2 regions of the Brevibacillus halotolerans genome follow, and region 2 is predicted to be linked to the other one. Evidence: predicted binding sites of a transcription regulator. Region 2 holds the regulator's gene; the other holds the start of a gene.
What was found. The regulator CtsR, encoded in region 2, represses protease genes until heat stress. The targets are predictions, from matches to a motif close to ATGGTCAATAAAGGTCAAACA.
Positions count from the first base shown of each region.

Region 1: clpP (ATP-dependent Clp endopeptidase proteolytic subunit ClpP) is a predicted target of CtsR. The motif match lies at 2,702-2,722, and genes of this name have one in related genera.

Region 1 covers NZ_JAPTNK010000010.1:189,582-193,374, forward strand. The annotation lists gene O0550_RS14450 (hypothetical protein) at 43-303, shown strand; gene O0550_RS14455 (RNA polymerase sigma factor) at 356-973, shown strand; gene O0550_RS14460 (anti-sigma factor family protein) at 957-1,511, shown strand; gene O0550_RS14465 (DUF8173 domain-containing protein) at 1,511-2,638, shown strand; gene clpP (ATP-dependent Clp endopeptidase proteolytic subunit ClpP) at 2,769-3,350, shown strand; gene O0550_RS14475 (hypothetical protein) at 3,433-3,633, opposite strand; gene O0550_RS14480 (HPr family phosphocarrier protein) at 3,736-3,793, opposite strand, start outside.
Region 2 covers NZ_JAPTNK010000023.1:1,370-5,162, reverse strand. The annotation lists gene O0550_RS21285 (ATP-dependent Clp protease ATP-binding subunit) at 1-295, opposite strand, end outside; gene mcsB (protein-arginine kinase McsB) at 323-1,387, opposite strand; gene mcsA (protein-arginine kinase activator protein McsA) at 1,414-1,950, opposite strand; gene O0550_RS21270 (CtsR family transcriptional regulator) at 2,028-2,492, opposite strand; gene O0550_RS21265 (HAD family hydrolase) at 2,718-3,389, opposite strand; gene O0550_RS21260 (MGDG synthase family glycosyltransferase) at 3,451-3,793, opposite strand, start outside.

The DNA.
Region 1 (3,793 bases), on a different contig from region 2:
TGTTGATAACTTTGTGGATAAATACTAGGGAGGCCTATCAATATGGAAGAACAATTATTTCTCATTTATCAGGAATCAAATGAAGATGAATGCCTTCTAACAATTCAGCCCTATTTAACTTCAGAGGAATTAGCGGAGGCAATTAGTCGCTTAGAACATCGAGACATTACAGACTACACCATTATTAAAGGAAAAAAAATGAAGGCAAAAATGAGGGTCATGATTGACCTAACAGAAGATACTGGAAAAGATTTGAAGGAAGAAGACCCCCATAAGTCGAATGAAGAAAAGGATTTAGAGTAACGAAATTTTTAAGATGAAACTTACGTACTAGTACTAGAAAGGAGGACCGAATGTGGAAGAGCAATCACGCGAAGATCTTTATGCGCTAAATCGAAAAGCCCTAGAATATATCCTGAAATTTTTAAAAGGGGATGCTGATTCTTTTCCTCTACTTGTTGAGCTTTTTGATCAGCGCGTGCAGCGCATCGTCCTCAAAATGGTCTATTCCTATCATGATTCTCAGGACGTATGCAATGATATTTGGCTAAAAGTAGCCCAAAACCTAAATAAATTTGATCAATCCTACCCTTTCCATTCTTGGCTATACCGCTTATCCTCAAATACCTGCATCGATTTCCTTAGAAAAAAGAAGGAAATTACCATGAAGGACGACCAATTGTATCACCAAGTAAATAAACAACAAAAATCCGTTGAAACACCGGAAACCTTATTTATGAAAAAGGAGTTTTACTCCCATATTCAAGAACTGTTATATCACTTGGAGGAAGTAGATCGATTAATTGTTACTCTTCGTTTTGTGGATGAGCTAAGCTATGAAGAAATTGGCGCCATTGTAGGAATGAGCAAAAATACGGTTGGTACCCGTCTATTCCGTTCCCGGAAATTTTTAAAAGAGTTGCTGAGCCATAAATCAATAGAAAGGAGTGTATACAATGCAACATCCGGATGAGTTTACTTTCATGATGTATGCAGACGGTGAATTAATCCAAGAGGAACATCAACAAGTGGCCAGCCATTTGCAAAGCTGCTCCGAGTGTCAAAAACTATACGCTACTTTTCTTGAAGAGCAGGCAGAGCTTGTAAAAGCCATTCATTTAACAACACCAACGCTTCCACCTATCCACTTGGAAAAAAACGTTTGCGATCAAATTAATCAAATTGCAACCTTTAATCAAAACCGTCACCACCTATTTGTTCATCGTCTACGCTTTGTTTTTGGAGCATCCCTTGGTTTCTTTCTTGTCATGCTCTTAGCTGGAATCAACTGGCTAAATGACTGGAATAGTGCAATTAATTCTTTATTTCAGTGGCAATCGATCTGGAGCTCTATGTTCTGGTTAAAAGAAAAAGCAACAATGATTTTACTGATGTTTAAGAATTTTTACCTCATTGGCTTTATCTCTTCTATTTTGTTTGTTCTAGCCATCCTATTATATTCTATTCGCCTGTCCAGCAAAATGAACGCGAATAACTGGAGAACTAGATAATGAGTAAGAGAATATTCTACCTCTCTTTCTTGCTTGTTTTTTGTTTTATCTTGGCTAGTTCTGCTTATGCTATCAATCTCCATAATGGAGAGCTATATCAAGTAAAGTCTAATGAGATACATCACGGGGATGTTATAACAAACGCCAGTAAAGTAGTGATTGATGGAACAATAGATGGGGACTTATATGCTTTTGCAGAAACGATCGATATAAAAGGGACTGTCACAGGAGATGTAATCTCATTTGCTTATCTTACAAACGTATCAGGGACAGTAGGCGGTAACATACGCTCCTATTCTCAAGCACTCACTGTCTCAGGTACTGTCCAGAAGAACATATCGGCAGGTGCTGATGAGCTTCGTGTCAATCAATCTGGGAACGTGAACGGCAGTATTTTAGGTTTTGTCAATGAAATGAACATAGAAGGACGTGTTGGGAAAGAGACAAATGGGTTCTACACTCAAGCCACGATTTCAGGTTTATTAGGGGAAGGTACATCCCTATTCCAAGTAGAATCTCTTCATCTTAAGCCTACAGCTACAATTCAAGGTGATCTTATTTATACATCATTTGAGCCTGCTCAAATTGATGCTGGAGCTAATATCAAGGGACAGCATAAGCATACTATTATTGAACCTAGACCTTCCTACGGCTCCTTTATGTTAATGATGTCTGTCTCTTCATGCTTAAGTACATTGATTTTTTGGCTACTTATCCGTTATTTCTTTGCTGGTTCTCTATACAATGTGAGCCAACACTTGCACACTCGCCATCCTTTTAAACAATTTGGGGTCGGCTTGTTTATTTTTATCATGGCTCCATTGCTTAGTATTGTGATGTTACTTACTGTTGTTGGTATTCCTGTAGGTTTCATTATTGCAATCGCCTACACCCTGCTCCTTATTTTAGGGAAAGTGTATGTTGGCACTTGGTTGGGACAAAGGTTAATAAGTTTTTTTCAGTGGAAAATCTCACCTTTATTTGCTGAATTTATTGGTGTATTCCTATTAGTACTTATCATCCAAATCCCTTTATTAGGATTTTTACTCGGAATGTTGGTCAATATATATTTCTTCGGCGCGATTACAAGCTGTGTACGTGCCAGTAACAAAAGAACCGCTCTGTAATTTTTTAGACAAGGTTTAAAATATACATTTTTTGGGTTAAATAATGGAGTAGAGTTCTGATTTTGTTTGACCTTTATTGACCAATTGTGTATGATTATTGTAAGAAAAGGGAGGAGGAACGTGAATGAATATGAATCTAATTCCAACTGTAATTGAACAAACAAATCGTGGAGAACGCGCTTACGATATCTATTCCCGTTTATTAAAAGATCGTATTATCTTTTTGGGAACACCTATTAATGATCAGGTAGCTAATAGTATTGTAGCTCAGCTCTTATTCCTACAGGCAGAAGATCCTGACAAAGACATCAGCATCTACATAAACAGCCCTGGTGGATCAATTACAGCCGGTATGGCTATCTATGACACGATGCAATATATTAAACCAGATGTATCAACGATCTGTGTTGGATTAGCTGCATCTATGGGATCGTTCCTGCTTTGTGCCGGAGCAAAAGGAAAGCGCTATGCTTTGCCTAATAGCGAAATCATGATTCACCAACCTCTAGGTGGCGCTCAAGGTCAAGCGAGTGACATTGAAATTGCCGCAAAACGTATCATTAAAATGCGTGAACATCTAAACGGCATCTATGCTGAACGTACGGGTCAACCATACGAACGGATTGCTAAAGATACAGATCGCGACAACTTCCTGTCCGCTCAAGCTGCAAAGGAATACGGCTTGATCGACGAGGTTATCACTAGAAAATAAGGTAAGATACACATAAAGAGGGCGACCCTAGGTTGCCCTCTTTTACATATTCGTTACCATTTATCAATAGGGAATAAAGAAATTACAGTTCGTTGCCGCGTAATTCTTTATTTGTTGTATACTCTCCATCCATGGAATCAACGGTAGTCTCTTCAATCAAGCCGTTATATGCAGCCACCGTACCGCCTCCCAGCCCTTCATTGACCATACGATCTATATCCATAAAGTTCTTATCTCTACCTTCTAGACAGCAATCTGGCAATCCCTTAGCTTTATTGGACATACGCTTCCCTCCTGGCTCAGATATTCCTAATTAGGATTTCACCATAAGCAGCAGGACATACAAGCAAAAACCAGCAATATCTGCTGGTTTAGCGTTTACATTTTATTCGTCTTTATTAATGAGACCAGCCAGTGTATCGACCGCCATTTGGGCATCATCC
Region 2 (3,793 bases):
CGTCCATGGACAGCTCAATTACTTTCTTAGCTCGTGGGGTGTAGTTTGGTGTATAATTCGTCGTGTTTGCCGGTTGTTCAGGAGCACGACCGATTAAAGATTCTACTTCATTTTGAATTTTATCAAGTCCGAGACCGAGTGCTTGAAGTGCTTTTGCCGCAATTCCTTCTCCCTCTCGGATCAGACCTAAAAGAACATGTTCGGTTCCAATATCTTTGTGACCTAAACGAACTGCCTCTTCCAATGCTAAAGCTAATACTTTTTGTGCACGCTCTGTAAATCGTCCAAACATCATAGTATAAGCACCTCCATTACTCTTCTCTTATGAATTACATTTTAGTCGTTCTCGAATGACATAAGCTCTACGCTCATCTCGTTGTTCTGCTGTTAATTTCTGTCCCGCATCATATTGTAAAAAACCGGGTTGTGTGCTAACTAACAGTTCATTTACAACAAATGGGCTGCATGCTTGTAAATAACCCAAATCTATTCCCAAGCGTACATCAGATAAGCGCTGAGCCGCTTCTTTTGATTCGACCGTTCTGGCATGAGTCAAAATCCCATAAGAACGAAAAATCTTATCCTCAATAGATATGCGACTATGCTCTTGCAAATACTGTCGCGCTTCTCGCTCTTGTTCAATAATTTGACTTGCGACGCTGTATAGATTTGAAATAATATCTGCTTCCGACATACCGAGTGTCACTTGATTGGAAAGCTGAAAGAGGTTGCCAACAGCTTCGCTTCCTTCCCCATACAAACCGCGAACAACCAAGCCTACTTGAGTAATTGCTTGCAAAATTCGATTAATCTGCTGGGTCATCACAAGTGCCGGTAAATGTAACATGACAGAAGCACGTATACCAGTACCTACGTTTGTAGGACAACTAGTTAAATAGCCTCGTTTTTCATCAAAAGCATAATTGACTTGTTTTTCGAAGATATCATCCATCTTGCTTCCTTTTTCCCAGGCTTCCCGTAATTGAAAACCTGGCAAGAAAACCTGAATACGTAGATGATCTTCTTCATTGACCAATACACTAATGGATTCGTCCTCACTTAAAATGACGGCACCTTTTCTGGATTCCTCTGCCAAATTGGGGCTGATAAGATGTTTTTCTACCAGCACTCTCTTTTCGAGAGGCTTCATGTCCTCCATAGACAACAGTTCGAAGGCGCCTTTCTTCTTCATAGAAGACGAATCGATTACTTCTTTTACTTTACGTACGACCTCTTCTGCTTGTGAGTCAGTAGCTAAGAGTGGAAAAGGATGCTGACGTAGGTTCCTAGCGATTCGCAACCGCGTACTAATAACAATATCAGAATCAGGACCCTCGCCTTTCATCCAATTACTCCATGGGTGCTGGGTAAAACGCTGTAGGGACATACTTGATGTTCACCTCCACCATTTATTCACTTGGATTGTTCAATCTTTTGTTCCAATGCACGAATACGGTCTCTAATTTCCGCTGCCTTTTCAAACTCCTCTGTAGCAATATGCTGTTGAAGAGCAGTTTTTAGTTGCTGTAAATCCTTTTTGATCTTTAATTGGCTACCTGTACGTTCAGGTACTTTCCCCATATGCTGGGTATTTCCATGAATTCTTCTAAAAAGCGGGTCAAGTTTAGCTCCAAAATGGTTATAACAATCACTGCAACCAAAACGACCACTCTTGCTAAATTGTGTATAGGTTAATCCGCAGGTTTCGCAACGCGTAAGCGGAGAAACTGTATTTTGGTTCATCTGTTGACTGCTGACACCTTTGTTCATTGGGTCAAAATTTAATAGACCAGCCAATAAATTATTTAGACCAAAATTACCAAAGCCTGAGAAATATTCGCCTTTTTCCTTGGCACATTGCTCGCAAATGTGAGTCTCAGACTTTTCACCATTTACGATTTTGGTAAGATGTAAGGTTGCGGGACGTTTGCCGCACTCTTCACAATTCATAATAAGAACCTCCTTACAAGTCAATCGGTACAACCAGACTTTTAGGGTTAATTCTATTTTTTGCAAAGGTGTAACTTCTATGTTATGAGAATCGATGTAATCATATGCTTTAAGATACTAGCTCTTAGCTGATCTCGTAAAGATGTATTAACCATCAGCACCTGTCTTGAGGTGGCTACCTTCATTAAGGTGGCTTCTCGTAAACTAATCCATCTTTCTTCCACCAATCGATCAATGATAGAGTAACCGTATGATTGAGTTATACTATCCCCAATCATTTCTTCCGTCAAAAGCTCCTGTAATGTATCCTTACACAAAATTTGTGCCTTTCGAATCCGGATAAAGCCTCCACCGCCACGTTTACTTTCAACAATATATCCTTTTTCAATAGAGAAACGAGTGTTAATGACGTAATTAATTTGGGACGGTACACATTGAAACTTTTCGGCAATATCACTCCGCTGAATTTCAATAGCTCCATTCGGACTCTCCTGAAGTATGCTCTTTAAATGCCGCTCAATGATGTCCGATATATTTCGCAAAGTGTCGCCTCCTTGCCTAAGAATATGAGTGAAACTAAGGGCGTTAAAATTGATTTTTTAGTTAGTTAATTTGACTTTGACTATCTTTGACTTTTATTATAATTACTTTTTTATTTACTTTCAACCCCTATTTCCCTTACTCCTTTATTTTGGTCAAAAAAGGTCTATTTCAACCTGCATCAATCAAAAAAACCACCTTCAAAAAGGTGGTTCACTTTTACCTGTTTATTTAGATTGATAAAATGGTACTTGTTGAAGTAATTCCGCATAGCCTTGAATGACTACATCTGCGTTTTTCAACTCACCAGAATCAGCAAATCCAAAATCACAGCCTATTGTCCATAAATGATTTTTTTTACCTGCCTCAACATCTGACTTACGATCTCCTACCATGACTGCCTGCTTAATATCGTATGTTTTTAGAAGAAGGGCTACTAGATCTACTTTTGACTCGGTTTGGAAACGCCCGGCTGAGTATAGATCAGTAAAAAGATGCGTGATGTTAAAGTGCTCACATATTGCTTCAACATAACCATCCATGGCATTAGATGCTACAAAAAGCGCAATTCCCTTCTCGTGCAGTGCTGTTAGTTGTTCTACCACTCCCGGATACAGGGAAACAACACCTTCATCCAATAATTTCTCTTCATGCTTAGCTAATAACTCCGTAGCCAGTTCTCTTGTCTTTTCATCTGCTTCCGGTAGCAGTACATCCCATATTTCATCTAGAACCATGCCCAGAGTATTAGTAATTGCATGATCATCAGGAAGTTCACCATCCCATAGCTGGCGATCTCGTAAATCTTGAAAGGTGCGTCTAAAACCTGGAATAGCCATAGACTCTGTCTGCAATAAAGTACCATCCATATCAAAAATAACGGCATGCTGTATGCTCACTCTACCACCTCAATATCGTGTTGTTACATGATTGTGACCGATTTTCATAGAACTCACTCATCTACTGCATATCTTGCTTAATAAATGCAGCAATGTCATAAGCGGCAAACGGACGTGCAATCATCTCTGCTTGTTGTCGCATTGCTTTAGACTTTTGTTCATCTAAAAGCACTTGCTCAATTGAGTATATCAAATCTCGACTCTCTGTAGCGTGGACAGCACAGCCATTGTTTAACAAAAAGTGACTATTTCGTTCCTCTTGACCTGGCAATGGATTAAATATAACCATCGGGACACGTTTGCTTAATACCTCAGCAGTTGTTAAACCACCTGATTTTGTTACAATCGCATCGGCTACTTCTAAATACTCATGAAAATTATCTACATATTGTAATGCCACTACA